DNA from 4 places in the Streptomyces sp. NPDC051180 genome. Region 3 is predicted to be linked to each of the others. Evidence: riboswitches for the same ligand, from Rfam matches in the RefSeq annotation. Region 3 holds a riboswitch; each other region holds the start of a gene.

The links. Region 3 has a riboswitch for cyclic di-AMP ahead of AB0424_RS09000 (M23 family metallopeptidase). Riboswitches for the same ligand answer to the same signal wherever they lie in the genome.
Region 1: linked by a shared signal. The riboswitch ahead of AB0424_RS02395 (LysM peptidoglycan-binding domain-containing protein) and the one ahead of AB0424_RS09000 (M23 family metallopeptidase) in region 3 are both predicted to bind cyclic di-AMP.
Region 2: linked by a shared signal. The riboswitch ahead of AB0424_RS15505 (M23 family metallopeptidase) and the one ahead of AB0424_RS09000 (M23 family metallopeptidase) in region 3 are both predicted to bind cyclic di-AMP.
Region 4: linked by a shared signal. The riboswitch ahead of AB0424_RS26870 (transglycosylase family protein) and the one ahead of AB0424_RS09000 (M23 family metallopeptidase) in region 3 are both predicted to bind cyclic di-AMP.

What each region holds. Positions count from the first base shown of each region.
Region 1 covers NZ_JBFBBC010000001.1:538,797-546,370, reverse strand. The annotation lists gene AB0424_RS02415 (SpoIIE family protein phosphatase) at 1-853, opposite strand, end outside; gene AB0424_RS02410 (alpha/beta hydrolase) at 1,012-1,776, shown strand; gene AB0424_RS02405 (hypothetical protein) at 1,985-2,581, shown strand; gene AB0424_RS02400 (phosphoribosyltransferase family protein) at 2,702-3,991, shown strand; gene AB0424_RS02395 (LysM peptidoglycan-binding domain-containing protein) at 3,985-4,854, opposite strand; cyclic di-AMP (ydaO/yuaA leader) riboswitch at 4,860-5,044, opposite strand; gene AB0424_RS02390 (hypothetical protein) at 5,385-6,014, shown strand; gene AB0424_RS02385 (phosphocholine-specific phospholipase C) at 6,064-7,574, opposite strand, start outside.
Region 2 covers NZ_JBFBBC010000007.1:175,073-182,646, forward strand. The annotation lists gene AB0424_RS15490 (GNAT family N-acetyltransferase) at 1-1,554, opposite strand, end outside; gene AB0424_RS15495 (HPr family phosphocarrier protein) at 1,730-2,011, shown strand; gene AB0424_RS15500 (GntR family transcriptional regulator) at 2,167-2,850, opposite strand; gene AB0424_RS15505 (M23 family metallopeptidase) at 3,050-3,820, opposite strand; cyclic di-AMP (ydaO/yuaA leader) riboswitch at 3,833-3,998, opposite strand; gene AB0424_RS15510 (pitrilysin family protein) at 4,198-5,595, opposite strand; gene AB0424_RS15515 (pitrilysin family protein) at 5,592-6,932, opposite strand; gene AB0424_RS15520 (DNA topoisomerase IV subunit A) at 7,120-7,574, shown strand, end outside.
Region 3 covers NZ_JBFBBC010000003.1:477,669-485,242, reverse strand. The annotation lists gene AB0424_RS09010 (PrsW family intramembrane metalloprotease) at 1-605, shown strand, start outside; gene AB0424_RS09005 (aldo/keto reductase) at 682-1,626, opposite strand; gene AB0424_RS09000 (M23 family metallopeptidase) at 1,723-2,832, opposite strand; cyclic di-AMP (ydaO/yuaA leader) riboswitch at 2,844-2,990, opposite strand; gene AB0424_RS08995 (PP2C family protein-serine/threonine phosphatase) at 3,192-4,349, opposite strand; gene AB0424_RS08990 (MFS transporter) at 4,533-5,759, opposite strand; gene AB0424_RS08985 (PLP-dependent cysteine synthase family protein) at 5,756-6,793, opposite strand; gene AB0424_RS08980 (hypothetical protein) at 6,857-7,219, opposite strand; gene AB0424_RS08975 (MerR family transcriptional regulator) at 7,348-7,574, opposite strand, start outside.
Region 4 covers NZ_JBFBBC010000018.1:57,071-64,644, forward strand. The annotation lists gene AB0424_RS26860 (cytochrome P450) at 1-164, shown strand, start outside; gene AB0424_RS26865 (transglycosylase family protein) at 283-1,359, shown strand; cyclic di-AMP (ydaO/yuaA leader) riboswitch at 1,618-1,789, shown strand; gene AB0424_RS26870 (transglycosylase family protein) at 1,793-2,491, shown strand; gene eno (phosphopyruvate hydratase) at 2,780-4,066, shown strand; gene AB0424_RS26880 (septum formation initiator family protein) at 4,158-4,628, shown strand; gene AB0424_RS26885 (DUF501 domain-containing protein) at 4,672-5,226, shown strand; gene AB0424_RS26890 (Ppx/GppA phosphatase family protein) at 5,223-6,137, shown strand; gene AB0424_RS26895 (NAD(P)/FAD-dependent oxidoreductase) at 6,507-7,574, shown strand, end outside.

The DNA of each region.
Region 1 (7,574 bases), on a different contig from region 3:
CGGAGACCTCCAGCAGGTGCAGCCCGCCGTCCGGGCCCTTCAGCCGGAGTCTGCGCACGGCGGGCCGGCCGTCCGCCCCGGTGGCCTGGCGCGCCGCGGCCCACAGGGCGTAGCCGTCCTCCGGGTCGAGCAGGGAGGTGAGCACCTCGATCCGGCAGGGCGAGGTGACGTCCGTCCCGAGGATCCCGAGCAGTCCGTCGTCGAGGACGACCTCTCCCGTGTCCAGGTCCCAGTCGAAGGAGCCGAACCGGACCGGCGGACCGGACCCGGTGGGGAGCTGTACGCACACCGGGTCGCCGGGCCACTCGACCACGGTGCCCCCGCGGACCAGACCGGCCAGCGCCTCGCCGAGACGGAGGGCGCCCCGGGTCATCCGGTCCCTGTCGCGCGCGTCCACCGGCACCCCCGGTGTCGGCGCCCGCAGGACCACGAGCACGCCGAACCGCTCACGGCCCGCGAAGACCGGCGCGTACAGCGAGGCGAAGGGGAAGGGGAGGCTCGCCACCAACTGGGGGAACCGCCGCATGGCCTCCTCGACGTCGGAGAGGTGGACGGACTGCCCCGAGCGGAACGCCTCCGCCACGGGGAAGGGCCGGTTCGAGTGCATGCGAAACCAGGGGCGGAACAGCGGCCCCGGCAGCCCCACGAGCACCGCCATCCTGAGCAGGCCCGGCGTTCCGGAGCGCAGATAGACCCCGCCCGCGTAACCGCCCACCTCCTCGACGGCCCTCAGCGCCGACTCGGCGAGCGTCCAGGTCAGGGCGGACGAAGCCGGCCCGTCGGCAGCTCCGTTCCCGGCCGGATGCCCGGTGCCGCCCGTCGGGCCGGAGCCGGACGTGCCGTGCGAGGTCACACAGCCAGGATGCCCCCGACGCGAAAGGCTCCGCATCCCGGGCCCGGCCGCCCGCTCCCGGCCCGGCGATGTTGACCACACGCGTCCGTACCGTCACACTCGGTCGTCGACCGCCGCCGCCGGCGCGCGGATCCCAGTACCTCGGAGCAGGGGGCACGATGACGGACCGGCTTCTTCCGTACGACGTTCACGGCGGGGGGCCCGCCCGGGCCGTCGTCCTGCACAACTGGTTCGGCGACCGCACCAGCTTCGACCCGCTGCGCGCCCACCTGGACGGTGCCGCCGGCAGCTACGCCTTCGTGGACTGCCGCGGATACGGCGAGGCCCTCGACCACCCGGGCGCGTACACGATGGAGGAGGTGGCCGCCGACGCCCTCGCCGTCGCCGACGACCTGGGCTGGGACGACTTCTCCGTCATCGGCCACTCCATGGGCGGCAAGGCGGCCCAGCTGATGCTGCTCGACGCCCCCGACCGCGTCCGCTCGATCGTCGGCATCTCGCCGGTCTCGGCGGCGGGGTTCCCGCTCGACGGCGAGACGTGGGAGCTCTTCGCCGGTGCGGCCGAGGCGCCGGCCAACCGGCGGGCGATCATCGACAACACCACCGGCGGCCGGTACGACGACGCGTGGCTGGGAACGCTCGTCGACCGCTCCGTGGGGCGCTCGAACGCCCGCGCCTTCCGCGCCTATCTGGACTCCTGGTCCCGCACCGACTTCCACGAGCGCGTCCGCGACAACCCGACGCCCGTCCTCCTCGTCGTCGGCGCCCACGACCCGGCGCTCGGCAGCGACGCCATGGAGGCCACCTGGCTGCGCTGGTACCCCAACGCGCGCCTCGAAGTGCTGAAGGACGCCGGCCACTACGCGCCCGAGGAGACCCCGGAGGCGCTCGCGGAGGCCATCGAGGCGTTCCTCGCCGCCTGACGGGAGCCCGCCGCTCCCGCGGTGCCGAGCCGGCGCGCCGACGAAGGTCCGCTCCGCGGGGGCGGCGCGGTCCCGAAAGTCATCCGAAGGTCGACCGGACGGACGACTTTCGAGGACAGCGATGGGGTGACGCTTCACGTGATCATCGTGGCCACGACGCCACGGGACGGCCCGCGGCGGACCGTCCACGATCGGCAGGAGCCACCCGATGGGCCTCGCGCAGTCGCAGCACCGCTTCCTCGTCCGGCAGAAGGTCACGCCGATGGCCAACCGCTACCTGGTGCACACCGTGGGCCCCGACGGCGAGGAGGCGGAACTCGTCGCGTTCGCCCACCAGAAGAGAATGGCGCTCAAGGAGCACGTCACCTTCTACACGGACGAGTCCCGCCGCCAGGTCCTCTTCACCTTCAAGGCCCGCCAGGTCCTCGACGTCGGTGCGACCTACGACGTGCACGGCGCCTCCGGCACCCGGCTGGGCGGCTTCCGGAAGGACTTCGCCGCCTCCCTGCTCCGCAGCACCTGGCACCTCGCGCAGGAGGGCGCGACGGCGGAGACCACGGGGTGCGAGCGGCATCAGGGCGTGGCGCTGCTTCGGCGGGTCTGGGAGTTGCTGCCCTTCACGGACCTCATTCCCTTCGTCGTGCCGTACCACTTCGACTTCGCCCGGGCCGGACGGTCCGTCATGTCCGTCGACAAGCGCTTCGGTCTGCGCGACCGGTACGTCCTGGAGATAGCGGACCCCGAGCTCGACCGGCGGCTCGCGATAGCCCAGGCCGTCGCTCTCGACGCCCTGCAGTCCCGCTGACCCGCGGCCGCCGACCCCGCACCGCCGACGCGTCTACCCTGGGAGGAGGGGCAGGGGGCGGGGCACGCCGCTCCTCCCCGAGCCCGGGCCCGGGCCGCGCGGGCGGAAGGGCGGCGGATCATGTTCTTCAGCGATCGCACCGACGCCGGTCGGCAGCTCGCCGGCCGTCTCGACCACCTCAAGGGCCAGGACGTCGTGGTCCTCGGTCTGCCCAGAGGCGGCGTCCCGGTCGCCGCGCAGGTCGCGGAGGCCCTCGGCGCCCCGCTCGACATCTGTCTCGTACGCAAGCTGGGCGTCCCCCGGCAGCCGGAACTGGCGATGGGAGCCCTGGGTGAGGGCGGCGTGCGGGTGCTCAACGAGCGGGTGCTGCGCGATGCCGGGGTGGACGACCGGGGTCTGGCCGCCGTCGAGGAGGAGGAGCACGCGCTGCTCGACGAGCGTGCCCGCCGCTATCGGGGCAGCCGGGGGTCGCTGTCCCTGCGGGGCAGGACGGTCGTCGTGGTCGACGACGGGCTCGCCACGGGGGCGACCGCGCTCGCGGCCTGCCGGGTGGTACGCGCCAGGGGCGCGGCCCGGATCGTGCTGGCGGTCCCGGTGGCACCGCGTGGCTGGACGGCTCGGCTCGGGGGAGAGGCGGACGAGACCGTCAGCGTCCACGAGCCGGAGGTCTTCTACGCGATCGGACCGTTCTACCGGGACTTCACCCAGACCGCCGACGCCGAGGTGATCGCCTGCCTCGACCGCAACCGCGCCGCGCGGCAGCCCGCGGTCCGGGACGCGGAGGTGCGGATCCCGGTCGCCGGCGCCATGCCGGCCGCGGGGCTGCTCGCCGTGCCCGACGGAGCCGTCGGCATCGTCCTGTTCGCGCACGGCAGCGGCAGCAGCCGGCGCAGCCCGCGGAACCGGGCGGTGGCGCGGGAGCTCCACCGGGCGGGTCTCGGGACCCTGCTGTTCGACCTGCTCACGGAGGCGGAGGCGGGCGATCGGGAGCTGGTCTTCGACGCGCCGCTGCTGGCCGGCCGGCTGGCGGGGGCCACGGAATGGCTGGCCGGGGAGCCGGTGGGCGCGGGTCTTCCGCTGGGCTACTTCGGTGCGAGCACGGGAGCGGCCGCCGCCCTGTGGGCGGCGGCCGCTCCGGAGAGCCCGGTGAGTGCCGTCGTCTCGCGCGGCGGCCGACCCGATCTCGCCGGTGACCGGCTGGCCTCGGTGCGGGCACCGACCCTGCTGGTGGTGGGTGGCGAGGACGCGTCGGTGCTGGACCTCAATCGGCGTGCCCTCTCACGGCTGCGGTGCGAGAACCGGCTGGCCGTGGTGGAGGGCGCCACCCACCTCTTCGAGGAGAGGGGCGCCCTGGAGGAGGTGGCCGGGCTGGCCGCCTCCTGGTTCACCGCGCACTTCGGGGGTCAGTAGGCGCCGTTGACGTTGTCGATGGAGCCGTAGCGGTCGGCCGCGTAGTTGCAGGCGGCGGTGATGTTGGCGACCGGGTCGAAGAGGTCCATGGACGTGCCGGGCACGTGGTAGGCGAGGAAGGTCGGCTCGATGACCTGGAGGAGGCCCTTGGAGGGCGTGCCGGCCACAGCGTTGGAGTCCCACAGGTTGATGGCCTGGGGGTTGCCGGAGGACTCGCGCATCACGTTGCGGAGGATGCCGTCGTACGAGCCGGGGATGCCGTGCTGGCCCATGATGGCCAGCGACTCGCGGATCCAGCCGTCCAGGTTGTCGGCGTAGTTGGTGGCGGCGACGGGCGCGGCCTTGGCCGGCGCGGCGGCGGCCGGAGCGGCGGCGGAGGCACCCGTACCGGTGGAGGCCGGGGCCGCCGCACGGCGCTCGGAGCGGCTCGCCCGCTCGGTCGTGGCGGCCTTCTTCGCCTTGGGCGCGGCGGCCTCGGCGGAATCCCGACGAAGCGTCAGTTCGAGCCCGGGGTGAATAAGTGACGGATTGTCACCCACGGCGGTGCGGTTGGTCTTGTAAAGGCCCTTCCAGCCGCCCTGAATTCCCTTCTTCTGGGCGATCAGGGAAAGCGAGTCACCGCTGACGACCGTGTAGGTGCGGGCTGCCGCGGGGGCTGCCGGGGCCTTGGCGGCGGCGGGCGCGGCCGCGGGGGCGGAAACCGTCCGGGCGGCGAATTCCGGGGCGCCCGAGACGGGCGCGGCGCCGGCGACGGCCGGGGTGATCAGCGGGAGGGCGAGGGCGACGCCACCCGTGCCGACCAGAGCGAGGCTCTGGGAGACGGGACGGCGACGGGGGCGGCGGTGCTTACCGTGAGCAGGCATGACGGGATTCCTCTCCGGCGCCTGCGGGGTGAGCTGTCGGGTTCGGACGGGAGCTGTCCGGCCGCGCGCACGCGGCTGCACCCCGAGCCGTTCCGGAATCCGGGCCGGCGTATTCGTGGGTCCCCCGCTCCTGCCGTCGGGTGAAAAGGGAGGTATTTCGAGCAGTGGCAGGATTAGGCGATCCGCTCGAATGGAGGTGACCGTAGGCCAGTAATGCGACGGATAACAAGAGGACCGGGTCGTCCTCCGCAGTAAAAGGATCACCGAATTCACGGAATTCAAGATCGACCGGCTCTCCGGTGCGGCTAACTTCCTTATGCCCCATGGCTCGCACGGATTCCGGCCGCCGTGATCCCGGTCGGGGAGTGAGTCGCGTCACCAGGGTCTCAATGTCCGAATATGCACGGTAATTCTGTTAATGGGGGAGTGGGTGGAAAAGCCCCCTCCGGCAGGCGGGCACTCAAGGGCAAAAGTCGCAAAACCGACATTCGTCATGAAAGATGGATCCACCCCGACCGAGGAGCCGCTGGATGTACCCCGTCACCTCCACCTCCACCCCCCGGCTCAGCCCCGACGCCGTCGACCACGAGGGCGCCGCGCTCCACGACAGCGCCGCCTGGCAGCGGATCGTCGCCGACTGGGCCACCGACGAGCCCCTCGCCTCCGCCGGCTCGCCCCCTGCCGTCGAGAGCTGGCGGGATCTCCTGACGGTGCCGGTGGAGCGGCTGGTGTCCGACGCGCTCGACGCGCTCCCGCCCACCCTCCCGGCCGAGCGTCGGCTGCCCGGCCGCGTCGGGGCCGCCCTGCCGGACCGGCTCCACGTCTGGCGCCGCATCGGCAGGCCCGAACTGCGCCCGTCGGTCCACCTCGGCTACGCACGCCTGGTGCTCACGGAATGGGGCTGGCAGAACGCCCCGTACAAGCTGCGGGACAGGCGGGGGGCCCGCTGCGTGTGCGGCGCCCTGCTCGCCGCGCACCGGCTCGGCCACGGCGGCGCGGACACGATGAACGAGGCGGCGGCCTGGATCATGACCGAGCTGCGCTCGCGGGGGTGGCACGACCTGATCGGACCGTGGAACCGGGCCCCCGGCCGAACGGCCGACGAGGCCGTGGCCCTGCTCGACGCCACCATCGACAGAGCCGCACGGGCCGGCCGCTGACCGCCCCGCCGGTGTGCCGGGCTGCCCGCCCGGCACACCGGGGACCGGGTCAGCCGGTGACGCTCGGCGCCCCGGTCTCGATGTGGCCGGTGTACCGGCGCGACCAGGTCCCGTCGATGTCGGCGAGGAGGGTGAAGTCGTACCAGCCGCCCTGGTACGCCACCGCGTTGAAGAAGTCCTCACGGCTGGAGTTCGCGGGGACGGTGTACGTCCACGGCCCGTCGGTGCGGTAGGCGTTCGAACGGACGGTGAAGGTGACCGGGCCCCCCGAGGAGTTGGTCATCCTGAACCACAGGGCCGTCTTCCCCGTGCCCGGCTCGGTCGCGTACCGCGCCGCGACCTCCACCGCCTTGCCGGCCTTGGAGGCGTCGCCGATGAAGCGCCGCAGGAAGCGGTTGGGGCCCATCATCGAGATGTCGTACTTGCCGGAACCCGACCCCAGCCCGATGTTGAAGTAGTCGGACGCCGTGCCTCCCGGGTCGACGGTGTACTGCCAGGCGGCCGTGTCGCGGTACTGGTGCGGGTGGATCGAGAAGTGCGCCGGGCGCCGGGCCTCCGTCCCCTGGTTCGTCATCGAGAACCAGGCGAGGATCTTGCCCGCGGCCCCGAACTCGAACCGGTCGAGGTTGCCGTTGACCTGGTACGGCACGGCGCGCGCCGGGCGGGTGCCGGACTCCTGCGCGGGCAGCGCGTTGTTCTGGGGCGCCGGGTTCGGCATCGGGCCGCACGTCGCCTGACCGATGACCTTCGCCGTGGACGGGAGTCCGGCCGGCACGCCGTAGACCGGGTTCGCGAAGTCGAACACGCCGGTCAGATCCCCCGCCACCTTCCTGCGCCAGGCGCTGATGTTGGGGCAGGTGGCCGGCGTGCCGAGGGCGGCCGTCCAGGTCTCCATGAAGCGCAGCACGGAGGTGTGGTCGAAGACCTCGGAGCTCACCCAGCCGCCACGGGTCCACGGGGACATGACAATCATGGGGACGCGGAAGCCCAGGCCGATCGGGGTGCCGTCGAGGTACTCGCCGGGCGTCCCCGGCGGAGCGACCGGCGGCGGCACGTGGTCGAAGAAGCCGTCGTTCTCGTCGTAGTTCAGGAAGAGCACCGTCGAGTCGAAGACCTCGGCGTCGGCCGCCAGCGCCCGGTAGACGAGATCGACGAAGTGCGCGCCGTCGCCGGGTGGAGCGTAGGGGTGTTCCGAGAACGCCTCGCTGGCGACCACCCACGACACCTGCGGCAGCGTGCCCGCGAGGACGTCGGCGCGGATCGCGGCGGCGATGTCGTCCGGGGTCGAACCGGTCACCTTGGCGACCGAGCCCATGCCGCGGTCGTACAGCGGGTCGCCGGGCCGCGCGTCGGCGAACTTCTTGAAGTACGCCAGACCGTTGTCGCCGTAGTTGTCCTGGGCGTTCTGGTAGACCTTCCAGCTCACTCCGGCCCGCTGGAGCGCCTCGGCGTACGTCTCCCAGGTCAGGCCCGACTCGTCGCCTCCGTCCTTGCTGGAGCCGTCGATCTTCCCGCTCCACAGGAACGTGCGGTTGGGACCGGTGGCGCTGAGGGCGGAGC
Region 2 (7,574 bases), on a different contig from region 3:
GCGGGGCCCGGCGGGCAGCGGCTGGGCGGCGAGGAGGAGTCCGGCGTCGACGAGTTCGGTGACGGTGTCGACGCGGATGACGCCTGCCTGGCGGAGCAGCGCGGAGACCGTGGCGTGCGGGATGCGGGTGACCGGCACCCGGTGGCCGGGCGGGGCGCTGCCGCTGTGCCGGGCGCCCTTGACGACGACGACCGGCTTGACGGCGGCGGTCCGGCGGGCCAGCCGGGTGAACTTGCGGGGGTTGCCGATCGACTCCAGGTAGAGGAGGACGACGTCGGTGCCGGGGTCGTCGTACCAGTGCTGGAGGAAGTCGTTGCCGGAGACGTCGGCGCGGTTGCCGGCCGAGATGAAGGAGGAGAGGCCCGCGCCGCGCCGGTGGAGCCCGGCGAGGAGGGCGATGCCGATGGCGCCGGACTGGGTGAAGAGCCCGATGCGGCCGGCGGCGGGCATCTGCGGGGCGAGCGAGGCGTTGAGCCGGACGTCGGCCGCGGTGTTGATGATCCCGAAGGCGTTGGGGCCGATGATGCGCATCCCGTACGAGCGGGCCTGCCGCACGAGTCGGCGCTGGCGCTCCCGGCCGTCGGCGCCGCTCTCCGCGTATCCGGCGGACAGGACCACGATGCCCCGGACGCCGTGCTCGCCGCAGTCGGCGACGGCCTGCGGGACGCGTTCGGCCGGGACGGCGACGATCGCCAGGTCCACCGGTGCGCCGATGGCGCCGACGGACGGGTGGGCGGGGACCCCGTCGAGCTCGGCGGGGCTGTCGGTGAGCGCGGCGTTCACCGCGTACACGGGTCCGCTGAAGCCGGCCCCGATCAGGTTGCGGAGCACGGTCCGGCCGACGCCGCCGGGGGCCCGGCCGGCGCCGACCACGGCGACGGAGCGGGGGGTGAGGAGCCGCTGCACGGAGCGGGCCTCCGCGCGCTGCTCCCGCGCACGCTGGACGGCGAGGGAGCGGTCGGTGGGTTCGAGGTCGAGGTGGAGCCGGACGGAGCCGTCCTCGAAGCTGCGCTTCTGGGTGTAGCCGGCGTCCGTGAAGACCTTGATCATCTTGTTGTTGGCGGGGAGCACCTCGGCGGCGAAGCGCCGGATGTCCCGCTCGCGCGCCACGGCCGCGATGTGTTCGAGGAGGGCGGAGGCGACGCCGCGCCCCTGGTGGGCGTCCTGGACGAGGAAGGCGACCTCGGCCTCGTCGGCGGGCCGGGAGGCGGGCATCCCGCGGTCGTCGATGCGGTCGTAGCGCACGGTGGCGATGAACTCGCCGCCCACGGTCGCCGCGAGTCCCACCCGGTCCACGAAGTCGTGGTGGGTGAAGCGGTGGACGTCCTTGGCCGACAGGCGCGGGTAGGGGGCGAAGAAGCGGTAGTACTTCGACTCGTCCGAGACCTGCTCGTAGAAGCTGACGAGACGCTCGGCGTCGTCGGCGGTGATGGGTCTGATGCGCGCGGTGCCGCCGTCGCGGAGGACCACGTCCGCTTCCCAGTGGTCGGGGTAGGCGTGCTCCGGCGGGGCCGGTCGATCCGCCGCTTCCGACTGCTCCGACGCGCTCTGCATGGGGTCAGCCTACGGCCGCGACACGACCGCGGCACCGCTCGCGCGGCGGGTGTGCGCCGTGCAAGGTAGGGAGGGCCGAAGGGCGGTCCGATCCGGGCCGAAGGTCGGCGCGAGCACCACGCAGCACATGAGAGACTGGTCTAGACAACCCGCTTGAGACCCGAAGGGCAACACCATGGCTGAGCGCCGCGTCAACGTCGGCTGGGCCGAGGGCCTGCACGCCCGCCCCGCGTCCATCTTCGTCCGTGCCGCCACGGCTTCCGGCGTCCCGGTGACGATCGCCAAGGCCGACGGCTCCCCGGTGAACGCCGCGTCCATGCTCGCCGTGCTCGGCCTGGGCGCGCAGGGCGGCGAGGAGATCGTCCTGTCCTCCGACGCCGACGGCGCCGAGGTCGCGCTGGACCGTCTCGCGAAGCTGGTGGCCGAGGGCCTCGACGAGCTCCCCGAGACCGTCTGATCCGCTTCCCCGTGGAATCCCTTCGGATTCCGCACACGCAAAGCCGTGACTGCCGAAATCGAGGCGGTCACGGCTTTCGCTTTTCCCGGACGATCGATTTCGGGCAGCGCGAACAGCGCCCACCGAATTCCTGTTCTTTGTATACGGCCACTTCGTTAATTCCGGACGCTCGCCGTGTTGACGACATGTTGCGAAACCCTCACACGGTCGCGTCCCGATGTTTTCAGGCGGTGCAGCGACAGGGTGCGCTCCGCGTGGAGCGCGGTCAGCGCGCGGGCCCGCTCGGCGTCGCCGCGCGCCACCGCGTCCACGATCGCGCCGTGTTCGGACCAGACCTCGACCGGCTGGGCGGGCTGGTCCACCACGTACATCCAGGCGATCTTGTGGCGCAGCTGGGTGAGCAGCGCCGTCAGGGCCGGGCTGCCCGACGCCTGCGCGAGCGTCTCGTGGAACCAGCCGCCCAGCGAGCGCAGGTCCTCGCCCTGACCGCGCCTGGCACGCTCCTGCCCCAGCCTGACCAGGCCCCGCAGGACCTTGAGGTGGGCGTCGGTACGGCGCTGGGCGGCCCGCGCCGCCCCCAGGGGCTCCAGCAGCGACCGCATGTCGAGGAGGTCGGCCGCATCCTGCTCCGTCGGTTCGGCGACGTGCGCGCCCGCGTGCCGGCGGGTGAGGACGAAGCCCTCGGACTCCAGGGTGCGCAGGGCCTCGCGGACCGGGACGCGCGAGACCCCGTACCGGCGGGCGAGCTGTTCCTCGGTCAGCCGGCTGCCCCGCTCGTAGACACCGGAGACGATGTCGTCCCGGATCGCCGTGCATACCGACTGCGCGGGAATGCGCATATCCGACCTCCGCCTTGGTCCGCGCGAGACAATTCGAGCGGCGCCTGTTCTGCGCCTGATCTTCGACTCTATTGCAGCGCGCCCGAATTTCCGATGCCCCGAAGGAATCCTTGGCGAACGTCACCGGCTTCGGGACAGCGAAAAGCCCCGGCTCAGTACGAGCCGGGGCTTTTGCGACGCGATGCGCGGGCGGTGCGGGTCAGACCGCGACGCCGCGGGCGCGGAGGTACGCGATCGGGTTGATGTCGGAGCCGTAGTCCGCGCCCGTGCGCGCCTCGAAGTGGAGGTGCGGGCCGGTGGAGTTGCCGGTCGAGCCGGAGACGCCGATCGGCTGGCCGGGCTCGACGGTCTGGCCGACGTGGACCCCGATGGAGGAGAGGTGCCCGTACTGGGTGAACGTGCCGTCGTTCATCCTGATGACGATGTTGTTGCCGTACGCGCCGCCCCAGCCGGCCTCGACGACGGTGCCGGAGCCCACGGAGACGACCTGCGTGCCGTAGGCGGCGTGGAAGTCGACGCCGGAGTGGCTGCCGGAGGACCAGAGCGACCCGCCGGTCTTGTAGCCGGTGGAGATGTACGAGCCGGCGACGGGGAGCTGGAAGGAGGCCAGGCGGCGGCGCTCGGCCTCGCGGGCGGCGCGCTCGCGCTCCAGCCGGATCTCCTTGGCGCGGGCCTCGGCCTTGCGCTTCGCCTCGGCCTTGGCCTTCGCCTTGGCGATGGCCTCGACGGCCTCCCGCTCCTGGGCGGCGGCCTGGGCGTTGATCCGGTCCACGAGGGAGTCCTCGGTGATCACCTGGGTGAGGCCGGTGTCCTCGGGGGAGCGGTTGTCCGTGTCGGCGGCGAGCGCCGGGGAAGCGAGGGTTCCGATGACGCCGGTGGTGGCGAGGGTCGCGACGCCTGCGATGCCCACGCCGCGGCGTGCCATCCGGCTCGGACCACGATGCTTCCCGGTGGCACGGGTGAACGCCATGTAGGGGCTGGTCCTTTCCTTCCTTCTCGCCTACCGGGTTAGCTGACGGGTTCGGAGCAGGAAGGTCTCCTACGGGCCCCTCCGCACGAGACGAAGGCGTCCGATTCACCCCAGGGACTCGATGTGGGTCCCCGGCTCCCCAGGCTCGCGCCTGACGGGGACTCGGCGATGACTGTCCGATGCCGCGGCTGCGGCACGTGCAACTGACGAACAGCCGCACCGACGCTATGCGGATCGTCTTTCAATCACCAACCGGACAGGCTTTTTGTAAGACATGCCACAGGGCATACGATCACCGTTGCCCTCAATACGGACAAAGGGGAGGACCCCGGCGAACAGCTCGCCGGGGTCCTCCCGTTGCCTCACGAGGGCCGGAATCAGCCCGTCACGACGGTCACTTCGCCGATGCCGAGCTCCCGCACCGGCTCCGCGATCTGCGCCGCGTCGCCCACGAGCACCGTCACGAGCCGGTCCACGGGGAAGGCGCTGACGACGGCCGCGGTCGCCTCGACCGTGCCCGTCTCCGACAGCCGCGCGTACAACTGGGCCTGGAAGTCGTCCGGAAGGTGCTGCTCGACCTGGTCGGCGAGCGTCCCGGCGACGGAGGCGGCCGTCTCGTACTTGAGCGGCGCGACGCCCACCAGGTTCTGCACGGCCGTCTCGCGCTCCGCGTCCGTCAGCCCCTCGGCGGCGAGGGTGCGCAGCACCTGCCACAGGTCGGCGAGGGCCGGGCCGGTGTTGGGCGTGTCGACGGAGCCGCTGATGGCCAGCATCGAGGCGCCGTTGCCCCCGGCGTCCGAGCGGAGCACCTGCCCGAAGGCCCGCACGCCGTACGTGTAGCCCTTCTCCTCGCGCAGGACCCGGTCGAGCCGCGAGGTGAGGGTGCCGCCGAGGCAGTACGAGCCGAGGACCTGGGCCGGCCAGACCCGGTCGTGCCGGTCCGGACCGACCCGGCCGATGAGCAGCTGGGTCTGGACGGCGCCGGGACGGTCCACGATGACGACCCGTCCGGTGTCGTCGGCGGTGATCGGCGGCATCGGGAGCGGCTCGGCCGGCTCGCCGGTCCAGGCGCCCAGCGAGTCCGCGAGGACCTTGTCGAGGTCCACGTCCGTCAGGTCGCCGACGACCACCGCGGTGGCCGTGCCGGGCCGCACGTACGCCTCGAAGAAGGCGCGGACGGCGGCGGCGTCGATGGCGGCGACGGTCTCCTCGGTGCCCTGACGCGGCCGGGACATCCGGGACTCGGCCGGGAAGAGCTCCTTGGAGAGCTGCTTGGCGGCGCGGCGGCCCGGGTTGGCCGTCTCGTGCGGGATCTCGTCGAGACGGTTGCGCACCAGGCGCTCGATCTCGGTGTCCAGGAACGCCGGCGCGATCAGGGCCTCGGAGAGCAGCCCCAGGGCCTTGGGCAGCCGGGAGGCGGGCACCTCGAGGGAGACCCGCACACCCGGGTGGTCGGCGTGCGCGTCGAGCGTGGCGCCGCACCGCTCCAGCTCGGCCGCGAACTCCTCCGCGCTGTGCTGGTCGGTGCCCTCCGAGAGCGCCCTGGCCATGATGGTGGCGACACCGTCGAGACCGGCGGGCTCGGCGTCCAGCGGGGCCGGCAGGAAGATCTCCACCGCCACGACCTGCTGGCCGGGGCGGTGACTGGTCAGCAGCGTCAGACCGTTGTCCAGCGTCGTCCGGTCCGGGGCGGGAAAGGCCCAGGGCCTGGCGACACCCGGCGCCGGCTGCGGGTGGAAGTCCATGCTGGTCAAAGACACGGCAGCGTCGGTCACTGGTCCGCTCCCTCTTCCTCGTCGCTGTCGCTCTCGTCGGCGGCCACCGGCTCGTAGACCAGGACCGCGCGGTTGTCGGGGCGCAGCTTGGCCGCGGCGACCGCCTGCACCTCCTCGGCGGTGACGGCCAGGACCCGGTCCACGGCCGTCAGGGCGAGCTGCGGGTCGCCGAACAGCACGGCGAACCGGCACAGTTCGTCGGCGCGGCCCGCCACGGTGCCGAGCCGGTCCAGCCACTCGCGCTCCAACTGGGCCTGCGCGCGCTCCATCTCCTCGGGCGTCGGCCCCTCGGCGGCGAACCGGGCGAGCTCCTCGTCGACGGCCGCCTCGATCTGCGGGACCTCGACGCCTCCGGAGGTCTTCACGTCCAGCCAGCCGAGCGAGGGCGCGCCGGCGAGGCGCAGCAGGCCGAAGCCGGCGGCGACGGCCGTGCGGTCGCGGCGGACCAGCCGGTTGTGCAGGCGGGAGGACTCGCCGCCGCCCAGGACCGTCAGCGCCAGGTCGGCGGCGTCGCACTCGCGCGTACCGTCGTGCGGCAGCCGGTAGGCGGCCATCAGCGCGCGGGCCGGGACCTCCTCCTCGACGACCTCGCGCAGCTGCTCGCCGATGACGTCGGGGAGGGAGCCGTCGCGCGGCGGGCGCTTGCCGTCGTGCTGCGGGATGGAGCCGAAGTACTTCTCGATCCAGGCGAGCGTCTGCGCCGGGTCGATGTCGCCGACGACGGACAGCACCGCGTTGTTCGGGGCGTAGTACGTGCGGAAGAAGTTCCGCGCGTCCTCCAGCGTCGCCGCGTCCAGGTCGGCCATGGAGCCGATCGGCGTGTGGTGGTAGGGGTGACCCTCCGGGTAGGCCAGCGCCGTGAGCTTCTCGAAGGCCGTGCCGTACGGCACGTTGTCGTACCGCTGGCGGCGCTCGTTCTTGACGACGTCCCGCTGGTTCTCCATGGACTCGTCGTCCAGGGCGGCCAGCAGGGAGCCCATGCGGTCGGCCTCCAGCCAGAGCGCGAGCTCCAGCTGGTGGGTGGGCATGGTCTCGAAGTAGTTGGTGCGCTCGAAGCTCGTCGTGCCGTTGAGCGAGCCGCCCGCGCCCTGCACCAGCTCGAAGTGACCGTTCCCGTGGACCTGCTTCGAGCCCTGGAACATCAGGTGCTCGAAGAGGTGGGCGAGGCCCGTGCGGCCCTCGACCTCGTGGCGCGAGCCGACGTCGTACCAGAGGCAGACCGCCGCGACCGGGGTCAGGTGGTCCTCCGACAGCACCACACGCAGGCCGTTCGCCAACCGGTGCTCGGTCGCTGTCAGGCCGCCGGAGCCGGCCTCGGCCGTGGCCGTGTGACCCATGGGCATGTACGTCCCTTCGATCGCGATGTGAAAAAGTCCTGCCACTGTATGCAAGCGCGCCGACACCTGGCGAAGTTCCCGCCCGGTCCTGATGTCCCTCTTCCGGGTCGCGGTCGGCGTTGTCGGTGGCACGGTCCACAATGGTCCGCGTCAGATCAACCTTGTTGGTGAAGGAGCCGCAGCCGCGATGGCCCGCCGCAGCACGAAGACACCGCCGCCGGACGACGCGTTCGAGGAGCGAATCCTCGACATCGACGTCGTCGACGAGATGCAGGGCTCCTTCCTCGAGTACGCGTACTCGGTGATCTACTCGCGCGCGCTCCCGGACGCCCGCGACGGGATGAAGCCCGTCCAGCGCCGGATCGTCTACCAGATGGGCGAGATGGGCCTGCGCCCCGACCGCGGGTTCGTCAAGTGCGCCCGCGTCGTCGGCGAGGTGATGGGCAAGCTGCACCCGCACGGCGACGCGTCCATCTACGACGCCATGGTCCGCATGGCGCAGCCGTTCTCCATGCGGCTCCCGCTGGTCGACGGCCACGGCAACTTCGGTTCCCTGGGCAACGACGACCCGCCGGCCGCCATGCGGTACACCGAGTCGCGGATGGCCCCGGCCGCGCTGCTGATGACCGAGTCCATCGACGA
Region 3 (7,574 bases):
TCACCGGCATCGGTTTCGGCTTCGCCGCGCTCGCCCCGCGCGGCAAGCGGCTCCGCAAGGTGCTGCTGCCGCTCGGCGGGCTGATCCTCGCCATGGGACTGCACGCCGCCTGGAACGGCTCGGCCACCTTCGGCGGCCCGTGGGCCTTCTACGCGGTGTACGGCGCCCTCATGGTCCCGGCCTTCGGACTGCTGACCTGGCTCGCCGTCTGGAGCCGGCAGCGCGAGCTGCGCACGATATCCGGCGAACTCCCGGCGTACGCCGCGGCCGGCTGGCTCTCCCCCGCCGAGCCCCTCGCGCTCTCCTCCATGCGGGCCAGGCGGCTGGCCCGTACCTTCGCCGGCGGGACGTACGGCCCCGCCGCGGCGCGCGCGGTCGGCGAGTACGAGTCCTTCGCGACCACCCTCGCCTTCCTCCGCGACCGGGCCCGCCGCGGCACGGCCGGCCCCGACTTCACCGCCCGCGAGCAGGAGCTCCTGCACCACCTCTGGCAGCGCCGTGCCGTCGCCTCCCCCGCCCTCACCCACGCGGCCCGCGCCACCGGCCGCGTCTGGGCGCCGCCGCAGTACCTGGACTACGGCGGCTACAACCCGTACCGCAGCTGAGCGCCGGTGTCCCGGGACCGACCGGGGCGGAGCGGAGCCCGCGGTCCGGCACGTGCCGGACCGCGGGCTCCGTCGTTCAGGCCGACGCCTCGGTGAGGAGGGTCAGGTCGGCCTCGGTGAGGGTGAGGTCGGCGGAGGCGACGAGGGCGGGCAGCTGTCCGACGGTACGGGCCGAGGCGATGGGGGCGGCGACGGTCGGCCGGGAGGCGAGCCAGGCGAGGGCGACGGTGGCGAGCTCGGCCCCGTGCGCCTCGGCGACCGCGTCGAGCGCGGAGAGGACGGCCCGGCCCCGCTCGGTGTCGAGGTGCCCGCCGGCGCCGGCGGCGCGGACGCTGTCGACGGTGGCGCCGGGACGGTACTTGCCGGTGAGGAACCCGGCGGCGAGGCCGTAGTACGGGACGGCGGCGAGCCCGGCCCGCTCGGCGGTCTCCAGGAGCGGGCCCTCGTAGGTCTCGCGGGAGACCAGGTTGTAGTGCGGCTGGAGGGCGACGTACCGGGTGAGTCCCTCGGCCTCGGCGAAGTCGAGGGAGGCGCGCAGCCGCTCCGGGGAGATGTTGGAGGCGGCGACGGCACGCACCTTGCCCTCCTTCACCAGCTGGTCGAGGGCGGTGACGATCTCCTCGACCGGGACGGACTCGTCGTCGAAGTGCGTGTAGTACAGGTCGATGTGGTCGGTGCCGAGGCGGCGCAGCGACTCCTCCGCGGCCCCCTTGAGGGTGGGGGCGGAGAGCCCCTTGAAGCGGGGGTGGGCGCCGGCCTTGGTGGCGACGACGATGTCGGACCGGTTGCCGCGGGAGGCGAGCCAGCGGCCGATGACGGTCTCGGACTCGCCGCCCTCGTTGCCCTCGGCCCAGGCGGAGTAGACGTCGGCGGAGTCGACGAAGTTGCCGCCGGCGGCGGCGTAGGCGTCGAGGACGGCGAAGGACTCGGCCTCGTCGGCGGTCCAGCCGAAGACGTTGCCGCCCAGGGCGAGGGGGAAGACGTGCAGGTCGGAGCTGCCCAGCGGGCGGAGAGAGGTCATGGAGGGATCAACCGCTCCCGTCACCGGGCCTATTCCGTCAGGGAACTGGCGCGGACCCCGCAGGGGGTTCCGCGCCGGGTCGTGACGGTGGGAGCGTCAGAGCGAGAGGCCCTTGGAGCGCAGCCACTGCGCCGGGTCGATGCCGTCGCCGCCCGCGGTGTGCACCTCCATGTGGAGGTGGGCGCCGGTGACGTTGCCGGTGGCGCCGACGCGGCCGATGGTCTCGCCGGTGCCCACGCTCTGGCCGGCGGAGACGGTCATCGACGAGAGGTGGCAGTACCAGATCTCGGTGCCGTCCGAGAGTTCCAGCACGATCCGGTAGCCGTAGGAGCCCGACCAGCCGGCCGACTTCACGGTGGCGCCGTGGACGGCCTTGAGCGGGGTGCCGGTGGGCGCCGCGAAGTCGAGACCGGTGTGGTAGCCGGAGGACCACATCGAGCCGGACTGCATGTAGGAGGCGGTGAGGGTGTACGAGGAGAGGGGCAGCGAGTAGCTCGCGGCGAGCTTGGCGAGGCGCTCGGCCTCGGCCTTCGCGGCGGCTTCCGCCTCCGCCTTGGCCTTCGCCTCCGCCTCGGCCTTCGCCTTGGCCTCGGCGGCCGCCTTCGCCGCCGCGTCGGCCTTGGCCGCGGCCTCCGCCGCCGCCTTCTCGGCCGCGGCGTCCTCCGCGGCGGCCTTGTCGGCGGCGTCGGCAGATGCCTGCTGCTGCTCGGCCTGCTGGAGGATGCGGGCGCGCAGGGCCTCGCCGGCGTCGGAGGCGCCGGTCGCGGTCTTCGCGGCCTGGTCGGCCCCGCCGGTGGGCTCGTCGGCGGTGGTGTAGGTGGCGGCGGTGAGCGGGTTGGGGTTGGCGCGGGCCGCGCTGACCGGCTCGGGGTCCTCGTCGGGGAGGAGGTCGCCGACGCCGGGGAGGTCGTGGGCGTCCGGCAGACCGAGGTCGGGGAGGTCGGGGAGCGAGATCGCGACCGGGGGCTTCTCCTGCGCGGTGGCGAGGCCGCCCGCGCCGACCGCGGCGATGACGCCGACGCCGAGGACGGTGGAGGAGCGGGCGAAGTTGGAGCGCTGCTTGACGACCCGGTGCCGGCCGCCGGAGCGGCTCTCGGCGCGGAGGGAGCCCTCGGTGGGGTTCCACTCGGTGTCCGGGGAGGCGGGAACCGCACCGCCACCGAAGGCATCGAAGGGGGCTTCGGGTGCGGGGGTGTTGGACGCCACTGAGGGGCGCTCCTTTCCTTCCTTCTCGCCTACCGGGTTAGCTGACGGGTTCGGAGCAGGAAGGTCTCCTACGGGCACGGTCGCACAGGTGCGAAAGGCCCGATTCACCCCAAGTGGTGGTTCCCCGGTTCCTTTTCAGGATTCGGCGCGTGCGCACGGTGCCGCCTCTTGCGACGGCTGGGACGACCGCGCTGCGTTATCGAACGTTAATAGACAGGGGGTCCCCATTCCAAGCCGTTCCTCTTGATCGTTCATCGAATTGGGTGGTAATGGTCCGAGTTGACCCCACCTCAGAACGGAACCCGTAAACCCCCTCGATCTGACGTTATGTCAATTGTTATCGCAGGGACACCTCTCGACTACGGCCGGTGACGGGGACGGCCCGGCGGCACCACCGGCATGGTCCGGCGCCGCTCCGGCTGGCCCTCCGCGGGCCGGCTCACCGCGAGCAGCGCCATGTCGTCCGTCGACCTCCCGCCGGTGTGCAGCCGCACGTCGCCCACCAGCGCGTCGAGCACTTCCTCGGGCCCCGGGAAGAGCCGGCCGGCGAGCCGCTCCGCGGGGTCGTAGAAGACACCCTCCGCGTCCCGCGCCTCCGACAGGCCGTCGGTGTAGAAGAGCAGCGTCGCGCCCGGCGGGTAGGACCGCGCCTCCGCCCGGTCCGGCCACGCCGCCAGGTCCCCCATGCCGAGCGGCAGCGCCGGATCCACCGGGTCCAGCAGGTCGAGCCGCCCGTCCGCGTACAGCATCAGCGGGGGCGGGTGCCCGCGGTTCACCAGCCGGACGAAGCCGCCGAAGGTGCCGCTGCCGTCGGCGCGCGGGATCTCGGCGAGCACCGCCGTCGTGAACCCCTCGAAGGCGTCGAGCCCGTCGCGCCGCATGCCCTCCCGGGCCAGCGCCCGTTCGAGCCGCTGCGCCACGCCCTCCAGGGTCCGCTCCTGCTCGGCCGCCTCCCGGAAGGCCCCGATGACGACGGCGACGGCCTCGACCGCCTCCAGCCCCTTGCCGCGGACGTCCCCGACCACGAGCCGCACCCCGTGCGGGGTGTCCTGGACGGCGAACAGGTCGCCGCCGATGAACGCGTCCGCCTGCGCCGCCTCGTACCGCGCCGCGCACTGCAGCCCGCCGATCCGCTCGGCGGGCATCGGCAGCACCGCCTTCTGCGCGGTCTCCGCGATGACCCGCGCCGACGCGAGCCGTTCGCCGCTGCGCCGCACCACCCGGTTGACGAGGAGGGCCAGCGCCGAGACGGTGAGGACGGTCAGGGTCTCCGTCAGCCCCGGGATGTCGCTCGCGGTGTCGTTGTAGAGGTGCAGCCCCACGGAGGCGAGTACCGCGGCGATCCCGGTCAGCAGGGTCGTCAGCAGGGAGAAGAACGGCGCGGCGATCAGCGGGGCGGCGGAGAAGAGCGGGGCCGCGGTGTACGACGCCGGGGTCGCCACGTCGTAGGCGACGCCACCCGCGATGACCAGGGGCGGCAGCGCCCGGATGAACCGCCGCGCGCCTCCGTACGCCAGGCCGTCGTCACCGTCGCGCCGCCCGCCGCCCGTCCCGCCCTGGGGGTGCCCCACCTGTGCTCTCCTGCCCGGTCGGCCCGGCCGCGGTCCCGCACCGCGCCCTCCCAGGGTGGCGGCCGCCGCACCGGCGGGCGACCCCGTGCGGCCGACTGGCGTAGCCGGGCCGCACGGGGTCGCCCGCCTTCAGTCCCCGGCCGCCGCGGCGAGCCGACCGCCCCGCGCCAGCAGGGCCATGGCCGCCGCGCACACCAGACCCACCGCGCACAGCGCGAGCCACGGCACCGCCGACCAGCCGGTCACGTCGAGCAGCGCGCCCGTCCCCAGGTTCCCGAGGGTGATCCCGATCCCGCACACGGTGTTGTAGAGCCCGTAGTGGGTGGCCACCCAGCGCCCCCGGGACAGGGCGACGACGGTGTCCATCTCGTACGGGTAGAGCACCGCGTTGGCGACGGCCAGGACCGCGGCGCACGACAGCAGCCCGACCGCGCCCCGGCCCAGGGCCGCCGGGGCCAGGAAGGCCGCGCCCATCAGGACGAGCCCGAGGACCAGACACCGCTCCCGGCTCAGGCGGCGCCTGCACCAGGCCGTGATCCGCAGCTGCCCGGCGAGCGCGACCAGCGCCGAGACGACGAACAGCGCCGTCGTGAGCGCCGTGGAGTCCGCGGCGAGCGGCAGCGCCAGGTACACCTGGAAGGACAGGACGTACGAGCCGGTCATGGCGAGCGAGAAGAACCAGAACGTCCGGTGGGACAGCACCGTGCGGAACTGCCCCCGCGCCTCCGCTTCCCGGGCGGCGGGCGCCCCGGCCCGGACGGGCAGACACCGCAGCTGTACGACGGTCAGGCCGGCGAACAGCACCGCCGCCACCGTGCACGTCAGCCGGAACGACACCCCCGTCAGGGCCACCCCGACGAGCGGCCCGAGCAGGATGCCCGCCTGGTAGTACACGTGGAACAGCGCGAAGGCCGCCACCCGCCGCTCCTCACCGGCCTCGTCGGCCAGACAGGCCCGCACGGCCGGGTTGAACAGCGCCCCCGCGAGACCGGTCGCCAGCGAGGCGGCGACCAGCATCGGCAGCGACTGCGCGAAGGCCAGCGCCCCGAAGCCGACCGTCCGCAGCGCGCAGCCGGCCACGATCAGCGGCTTGAAGCCGAGCCGGTCGGCGAGCGCCCCGCCGACGAGGAACATGCCCTGCTGGGACAGGTTCCGGGCGCCCAGGACCAGGCCGACCGCCCAGGCCGCCATCCCGAGCCCGTCCGCGAGGTGCGCCGCCAGGTACGGCATCAGCATGTAGAAGCCGAGGTTGATGGTCAGCTGGTTGACGAAGAGCAGCCGGACCGCGGGCGGGAAGGAGCGGCTCTGCCGCCACACGCCCCCCTCGGCGGCGGGCGCCGTGCTCGTCGCGGTCAACGGACCCGCTCCAGCACCTTGCGCGTCCAGCCGTCCACGCGCACGCCGGGCTCGTACGCCGCGGGCTCCTCGCGCACGGGCCCGTCGAGCAGGCCGTGCGCCGCGCAGAACTCGTCGTTGAAGACGGTGTCGAAGTACCGCTGCGGCCCGTCGGGGAAGACGGCCGCGATCCGGGTCCCTCGCGGCCGGGTCCTGGCCAGCCAGCCGGCGACCAGCGCGACCGCCCCCACGCTCCAGCCGCCCGTCGCGAACTGGCGCGCGGCCAGGCGCCGGGCCGACCGCACCGCCTCCGCGGGCCCGACCCAGTGGACCTCGTCGAAGGCACCGTGGTCGACGTTGGCCGGGTGGATGGAGGAACCGAGGCCGCGCATCAGCCGCTCCCCGGCCGGCAGGCCGAAGACGGTGGAACCGACGGAGTCCACGCCGACGAGTTCCAGTGCGGGGCTGCCGGTGGCGCGCAGCGCCCGGGAGATGCCGGCCGAGTGGCCGCCGGTGCCGACCGCGCAGACCAGCACGTCGATCCGGTCGAGCTGGCCGGAGAGTTCGGCGGCCAGCCCGGCGTAGGCGTCGGGGTTGTCGGGGTTCCCGTACTGGTCGGGCCACCAGGCCCCGTCGAGGCTCAGCAGCAGTTCGGCGACCCGGTCCATCCGGGCCTGCTGCCAGCCGCCGCGCGGGCTCGGCTCGGAGACGACGTGCACCCGGGCGCCGTGCGCGACGAGCAGCCGCTCGACGAGCGGTTCGAGGCCGGGGTCGGTGACGACGTGCACCGGGTGACCGTGCAGGACCCCGGCGAGCGCCAGGCCGAGACCGAGGGTCCCGGAGGTCGACTCGACGATGGGGGCGCCGGGCCGCAGCTCCCCGCGGCGCCGGGCCTGCTCGACCATGTAGAGGGCGGTGCGGTCCTTGATGCCGCCGAAGTTGAAGCCTTCGAGCTTGGCCCAGTAGCCGTCGTCGGTCCGGAGGACGGGGGTGTTGCCGACGGTCTGCCCGCCGACGGGCAGGGGCACGGTGGTGCCGAAGAGCAGATTGCTCATGGGGGAGGTGTCCTTGAGGTGGTACGCCGAAGGGAGCCTGGTCACGCGTGTGCGGGACCCGGCTCAGTTCCGGTCCACCCCGAGGGCGATCAGCAGACGGCCCGGCTCGGGTCCGGGTCCCGCCCGGCCCCGGACGCAGCGCGCGCGGGGATCGGTGCGGAGGTCCGCGGTGTGCGACCGGGGTACGGCTCCGCCGGCGTCCGGCGCCCCGGGCTGCGGGGCGGCGGCCTGCGCGGGCAGGTGGGCGTCGAAGGACCACGCGTCACCGGACCGCTCGCAGCCGTGCGGGAACGCGGGCGCGGAGACGGTCGCCGTGCTCGTGGGAGGCAGCGCGTGCCCGTGGGAGCCGTGGCAGACGCTCACGAGCAGGGCGAGGAGGGCGAGCAGGACGAGCACGGCGGGCGCCCGCCGGCTCACGTCACTCACGCTCTCGTCACTCATCGTGCGCGTGACACTACGGTGCGGCGTCCCGTGCCCGCAAAGAGGCGGGCCCGTTTCGGCCACCGCGCACATCGACGGGAGACCCCTCTCGGACACCCCCAGGGGGGACGGCCCTAGAGGTTGCGCTCCGCGTAGATCGCCAGCGCGTCGCGCACGAGGACGGCGGTGCCCTCGCCGTGCTTGTCGTAGTGGGCGGTGAAGCGCGGGTCGTCGACGTACATCCGGCCGAGCCCGATCACGTACTCCCGGCTCGGCGACGTGGTGGCCGACAGCCAGACGACCTGGCGGCGCGCGATGTCCTGCACCTCGTCGCTGTCCGCGGCCAGGCCGGCCTGCGCCG
Region 4 (7,574 bases), on a different contig from region 3:
TCGCGCGGCTGGAGGGCCAGGCGGCGCTCGCGACGCTGCTGACGCGCCTGCCGGATCTGCGACTTGCCGTCGATCCGGACGAACTGCGGTGGCGTGGCGGGCTCATCATGCGTGGATTGCGCACGCTTCCGGTGGAATTCTCCCCGTCCGTTCCCCGCCCGTGAACTGACTTCGCATCAGAAATGTGATCTTCGCGTGATCGCGGGTCGACCGACTTGTGATGAGCGTTCGAATACCGCTACGTTTCCCGGCAGTCTCAGCCGTCACGCGAAAGGCGCTCCTATGCGTTCCGGGAACGGACGACACCGTCGCCCCCGTCAGGCCCCCGCCATCGTCGTCGCCGCCGGTGTCACCGGTTCGGCGATGGCGCTGCCGTTGCTCGCCACGGGCTCCGCATCCGCCGCCGACGCGGCCACCTGGGACCGGGTCGCCGAGTGCGAGTCCGGTGGCCAGTGGAGCGCCAACTTCGGCAACGGGATGTACGGCGGGCTCCAGTTCACCCAGGACAGCTGGGAGCGGAACGGCGGCCTCGCGTACGCCCCCAGCCCCGACCTCGCCAGCCGCGCCCAGCAGATCGCCGTGGCCGAGAAGGCTCTTGCCAAGGGCAGCACCGAGTGGGCCACCTGCGCGCCGATCGCCGGGCTGACGAACGACGGGAAGGCCACCGGGGTGGACCCCGGCCCGACCTCCGTCCCCACGGCCCCCACCGGTCCCGTCGCCGAGTCCAACCGGACCGACGGCACCCCGTCGGGCTCCGCCGGCTCCTTCCGGCACGCCCAGACGCCGAAGACCGCCACGGCCACGCCCACCGCGCCGGCCGTCCCGGAGGACCCGAACGCCTCGCTTCCCCCGACGGTCCCCGTCACCCCCGGCGTGCCCGTCACGCCCGGCACGCCCACGACGCCGGGCACGCCCACGACGCCGGTCACGCCCGACACGTCTGTTACGCCCGGTATGCCCGTTTCCCCCGGAGTGGAGGAGGGTGACGGGTCGTCGACGGCCCCCGGGTCCGGAAAGCATCGGGGCGACGCCGCTCCGGAGGAAACCGACAAGGCGGGCAATTCACCGGAATCCGGCAAGCATGCCTCGCCCACGGACGAGTTGGCGGACGCCTCCACCTCGACGCCGGCGACCGACGCCGCGAAGAATTCGGGCGCAAAGGACAGTGCGGACACTTCGGACGCGTACACCGTGCGGCCCGGCGACAGCCTGTCCGATATCGCGCAGTCGAACGAACTGCCCGGAGGGTGGACGGCCCTCTATGACGCCAACCGCCAGACGGTGGGCGCCGATCCGGACCTGATCCTGCCTGGTCAGAGCCTCGAACTGACGGTGGATCCGGTCACGGCCGAAGGGTAGTTCGGGACTGAATGTCCGGTTCTGGGCAAGTGAGACATGGGTCTCTTCGCCCCAACTGGCGTGTCCTGCCCGTGACCTTTGCCTCCGTCACCTCTCACCTGCACAAACACCCCCCGCCGGAGGGCAAGGAGGGGCGAAATTTCCGCAATGCGCCTCTTTGAACTTCCGGTGGGTCTGTGTCTACGGTCTTAACCGCTCGCCACCGCGGGCCCCGTCGACCGAAACGCCGAATCCTGCCGTCGGTCGATGGGAACAGTCGTCGCGTCAGCGCCGAAGGCAGGAGCGGGGGACCCAAGGTAAGTGCCGGCCCCGGCCGTCGAGAGACGGCCGACGACCGGCTTGGGGTGAAGTCGCGTGCAAGGACACGCGGCCGGGCAACTCATTGGCCCGAACCCGACAGCTCACCTCGCAGGCGTCGGTGAGGAGAATCTCCATGCTGTTTTCCGGCAAGGGCAAACACCGTCGTCCCTCCAAGGCCACCCAGGTCGCCACGCTCGTCGGCGTCACCGGTGTCGCCGTCGCCGCCCCGCTGATGACCGCGGGCACCGCCTCGGCCGCCACGGGCGCCGAGTGGGACCGGGTCGCCCAGTGCGAGTCCGGCGGCAACTGGGCCATCAACACGGGCAACGGCTACTACGGCGGCCTGCAGTTCTCGTCGTCGACGTGGGCCGCGTACGGCGGCACCGCCTACGCCCCCAACGCCCACCAGGCGTCCAAGTCGCAGCAGATCACCGTCGCCGAGAAGGTCCTCGCGGGCCAGGGCAAGGGTGCCTGGCCGAGCTGCGGCGTGGGTCTCTCCCGCACCACCTACACCGGTGGCACCACGGCCCCCGCCCCCGAGCGCAAGGCCACCCAGCCGACCACCCGCAGCGAGCAGCGCCAGGCCCCCAAGAAGGCCACCGCCGCGCAGGCCCCGCGGAAGGCCACCGCCGCGAAGACCGTCGTGACCCCGGCCGGCAAGACGGTCAAGCAGGGTGACGGCGAGTACCGGGTCAAGCCCGGTGACACCCTCGGCACCATCGCCCGGGACCACGGCGTCCAGGGCGGCTGGGCGAAGCTCTTCGACCTGAACAAGGACGTCGTCGAGAACGCCGACCTGATCTACGTGGGCCAGCAGCTCCACCTCAAGTGAGCCCGGCGACCCTCCCGCGGTGACCACCCCGGTCCGACGTGCCCTCCCCCGTGCACGCCGGGCCGGGGTTTCGCCGTGTCAGAGGGAGGGCGTTCGGGACACGGAGGCGGTTACCACCCAGTAGATCTGAGGCCCTTCGTCCCGTAATACCTGCCCTTGGGTCCTTTTTCGTCCCAGGGTGCGGGCGCCCGGCGGGCGGGAGCCCCCGAGCCGGTTAGGCTCTTGTCGCAAGGCCAAGCGACCCTGCACCGACCTTGCGTCACATCCAGCGTCACATCCCAGAAGGAGATGCTCGTGCCGTCCATCGACGTCGTCGTAGCCCGGGAAATCCTGGACTCCCGAGGCAACCCCACGGTCGAGGTCGAGGTCGGCCTCGACGACGGCAGCACCGGTCGTGCTGCCGTTCCGTCCGGTGCCTCCACCGGTGCCTTCGAGGCCATCGAGCTCCGCGACGGTGACCCCAACCGTTACCAGGGCAAGGGTGTCGAGAAGGCCGTCCTCGCCGTCATCGAGCAGATCGGCCCGGAGCTCGTCGGCTACGACGCCACCGAGCAGCGCCTGATCGACCAGGCCATGTTCGACCTGGACGCCACGGAGAACAAGGGATCGCTCGGCGCCAACGCCATCCTCGGCGTCTCCCTCGCCGTCGCGCACGCCGCCTCCGAGGCCAGCGACCTGCCGCTCTTCCGCTACCTCGGCGGCCCGAACGCGCACCTGCTGCCCGTCCCGATGATGAACATCCTCAACGGTGGGTCGCACGCCGACTCCAACGTGGACATCCAGGAGTTCATGATCGCCCCGATCGGCGCGGAGTCCTTCTCCGAGGCCCTTCGCTGGGGTGCGGAGATCTACCACACCCTCAAGGGCGTCCTGAAGCGCAAGGGCCTCTCCACCGGCCTCGGCGACGAGGGCGGCTTCGCCCCGAACCTGGAGTCGAACCGCGCCGCCCTGGACCTCATCATCGAGGCCATCAAGGAGGCCGGCTACGCCCCGGGCACCGACGTCGCGCTCGCGCTCGACGTCGCCGCGTCCGAGTTCTACAAGGACGGCGTGTACGAGTTCGAGGGCAAGTCCCGCTCGGCCGCCGAGATGACCGAGTACTACGAGGAGCTCGTCTCCGCGTACCCGATGGTCTCCATCGAGGACCCGCTGTACGAGGACGACTGGGCGGGCTGGAAGGTCCTCACCGACAAGCTGGGCGCCAAGGTCCAGATCGTCGGCGACGACCTCTTCGTCACCAACCCCGAGCGCCTCGCCCGCGGCATCGAGGAGGGCACCGCGAACGCCCTCCTGGTCAAGGTCAACCAGATCGGCTCGCTGACCGAGACGCTGGACGCCGTCGAGCTGGCCCAGCGCAACGGCTTCAAGTGCATGATGTCCCACCGCTCCGGCGAGACCGAGGACGTCACCATCGCCGACCTCGCGGTCGCGGTGAACTGCGGTCAGATCAAGACCGGCGCCCCGGCCCGCTCGGACCGCGTCGCCAAGTACAACCAGCTGCTGCGCATCGAGGAGATCCTCGACGACGCCGCCGTCTACGCCGGCCGCAGCGCCTTCCCGCGCTTCAAGGGCTGACAGGCGTCACCCCCGGCAGTTCCGTCCGTCCCCGCACTCGGTCCCGTACCGTGTGCGGGGACGTCCGCGTGAACAGGGGAGGCGACACGACATGGCCGCGAAGGACCGGGACCGGTTCTCGACCGCGACCCGGATCAGACTGCTCGGCGAGCAGACAGCCGCCCGTGTCTACCGCTCCCAGACCCGCCGTCAGGCCCGCCGCTCCCGGCTCACCGGCCGCGCGGCCTTCCTCGCCCTCGTCGTCTGCTCCCTCGTCGTGGCCCTCGCCTATCCCATGCGGAGCTACGTCTCCCAGCAGGGCGAGATCGCCGAACAGGAGCGCAGGGCCGCCGAGGCCGCCCGACGGGTCGAGGAACTGAGGGACGAGAAGGCCCGCCTCCAGGACCCGGCCTACGTCCGCCGCCTCGCCCGCGAGCACCTGCACTACGTGCTGCCCGGCGAGACCGGCTTCACCGTGGACGACCCCGACGCGGAGCAGCGGCCCCGCGCCGACCAGGGAACGGCCGACCGCCCCTGGTACGACAACCTCTGGGACGGCGTCGACCACGCCGACCGCCCCTGACCCGGCCTCTTGGTGGCCGACCCGACACACGAGCAAGGCAGACATGGAAACGCCCCCTCCGCAGACCGAACGCACCGAGCCCACCGAGCAGGACATCGCCGCCTTCGAGCTCCAGCTCGGCCGGCCGCCCCGCGGCCTGCGCGCCATCGCGCACCGCTGCCCGTGCGGCAACCCGGACGTCGTCGAGACCGCGCCGCGGCTCCCCGACGGCACCCCCTTCCCGACCACGTACTACCTCACCTGCCCCCGGGCGGCCTCGGCCATCGGCACCCTGGAGGCCAACGGGGTCATGAAGGAGATGCAGGCCCGGCTCGCCACCGACCCCGAGCTCGCCGCCGCCTACCGGGCCGCGCACGAGGACTACATCGCCCGCCGCGACGCCATCGAGGTGCTGGAGGGCTTCCCGAGCGCCGGCGGCATGCCGGACCGGGTCAAGTGCCTGCACGTCCTCGTCGGCCACTCGCTGGCCGCCGGCCCGGGCGTGAACCCGTTCGGCGACGAGGCCCTCGCGATGCTCCCGGAGTGGTGGGCCAAGGGCGCCTGCGTCACGCCGTGCGCCGACCGCGGGGCCGACGGGGAAGAGGGGAAGGGCGCGTGACCAGGGTCGCCGGAATCGACTGCGGCACGAACTCCATCCGCCTCCTCGTCGCCGACGTCCACCCCGAGACGGGCGACCTCGTCGAGCTGGACCGGCGCATGACGATCGTCCGGCTCGGCCAGGGCGTCGACAGGACGGGCCGGCTGGCCCCGGAGGCCCTGGAGCGCACCTTCGCGGCCTGCCGCGCGTACGCGGCGGTGATCAGGGAGCTGGGCGCCGAGCGGATCCGCTTCGTCGCCACCTCCGCCTCCCGGGACGCCGAGAACCGCGCGGACTTCGTGAACGGGGTCGTGGAGATCCTGGGCGTCGAGCCCGAGGTGATCACCGGTGACCAGGAGGCGGAGTTCTCCTTCACCGGCGCCACCGGCGAGCTGCACGGCACCGAGACCTACCTCGTCGTGGACATCGGCGGCGGCTCCACCGAGTTCGTCACCGGCAACCGGCACGTCGAGGCCGCCCGCTCGGTCGACATCGGCTGCGTCCGGCTGACCGAGCGGCACGTCCGCAACGACCCGCCGACCGCCGAGGAGGCCGAGGCGATCCGCGCCGACGTGCGGGCCGCGCTCGACCTGGCCGCCGAGACGGTGCCGATCGCCTCGGCCGGAACCCTCGTCGGCCTCGCCGGCTCGGTGACCACCGTCGCCGCGATCGCCCTCGGGCTCGACGCGTACGACTCCACGAAGATCCACCACGCCCGGATCTCCGCCCGGCAGATCGCCGACGTCACCGACCGGCTGCTCGCCTCCACCCACGCGGAGCGGGCCGCGATCCCCGTCATCCACCCCGGCCGGGTGGACGTGATCATCGCCGGGGCGCTCGTCCTGCGGGAGATCGTCGAGCGGGTGGGAGCCCACGAGGTCGTCGTCAGCGAGCACGACATCCTCGATGGGATCGCCCTATCCGTGGCATAGCGGGCATCTATCGAGCCGTCCGGCGACATCCCGTCGGGAAAGTTCGTGAAGTTCTTCACAAGGAAAAGGGCCCTGGTGGCGCCCGAGGGGGGCCTTTAGGCCCTTCGAGGGGGTCCTCAGGGCCCTTTCGCAGGTGCGGGGGCCGATTCGCTCGAAGTTTCCATCGTGTGAACGGGCCCCTCGGTTCAGCGTTAACGGGGGCTCTCCCGGCCAGTTCACGGGGGGTGAACAACGTTCACCAGTGCACCCCGGTTCCTTTGCAGGACCATGACGTGGATCACGTGGGCGGCGGAGTGTAGCAGAGGTACCCCAGGACCTTGTGAAGGGGCGCACGAGCACCCCCCTCCGGAGGGGTGGATACTCGATCCCATGAGCACCACGGAGCGTCCCAGGATCCTCGTAGTAGGCGGCGGGTACGTAGGCCTGTACGCAGCTCGGCGCATCCTCAAGAAGATGCGCTACGCGGAGGCGACCGTCACGGTCGTCGACCCGCGGTCGTACATGACCTACCAGCCCTTCCTCCCCGAAGCCGCCGCCGGCAGCATCTCGCCGCGTCACGTCGTCGTCCCGTTGCGACGCGTCGTCCGCGGAGCCGAGGTGCTCACCGGCCGGGTCACCACCATCGACCAGGACCGCAAGGTCGCCACGATCGCGCCGCTCGTCGGCGAGGCGTACGAGCTGCCGTTCGACTACCTGGTCATCGCCATGGGCGCGGTCTCCCGCACCTTCCCGATCCCCGGCCTCGCCGAGCAGGGCATCGGCATGAAGGGCATCGAGGAGGCCATCGGCCTGCGCAACCACGTCCTCGAGCAGCTGGACAAGGCCGACTCGACCACCGACGAGGAGGTCCGCCGCAAGGCGCTGACCTTCGTCTTCGTGGGCGGCGGCTTCGCCGGCGCGGAGACCATCGGCGAGGTCGAGGACCTGGCCCGCGACGCCGCGAAGTACTACCAGAACGTGTCGCGCGAGGACATGCGCTTCGTCCTGGTCGACGCGGCCGACAAGATCCTCCCCGAGGTGGGCCCGAAGCTCGGCCAGTACGGCAAGGAGCACCTCGAGGGCCGCGGTATCGAGATCTACCTCGAGACCTCGATGGACTCCTGCGTCGACGGCCACGTCGTGCTGAAGAACGGCCTCGAGGTCGACTCCAACACGATCGTGTGGACCGCCGGCGTGAAGCCGAACCCGGCGCTCTCCCGCTTCGGTCTGCCGCTCGGCCCCCGCGGCCACGTGGACTGCAACGAGAAGCTCCAGATCAACGGCCTCGACTACGCCTGGGCCGCGGGCGACAACGCCCAGGTCCCGGACATGGTCGGCCGCAAGGCGGGCAACCCGAACGCCTGGTGCCCGCCGAACGCCCAGCACGCGCTGCGCCAGGCGAAGGTCCTCGGCGACAACGTGGTGGCCGGCATGCGCGGCTTCCCGCAGAAGGAGTAC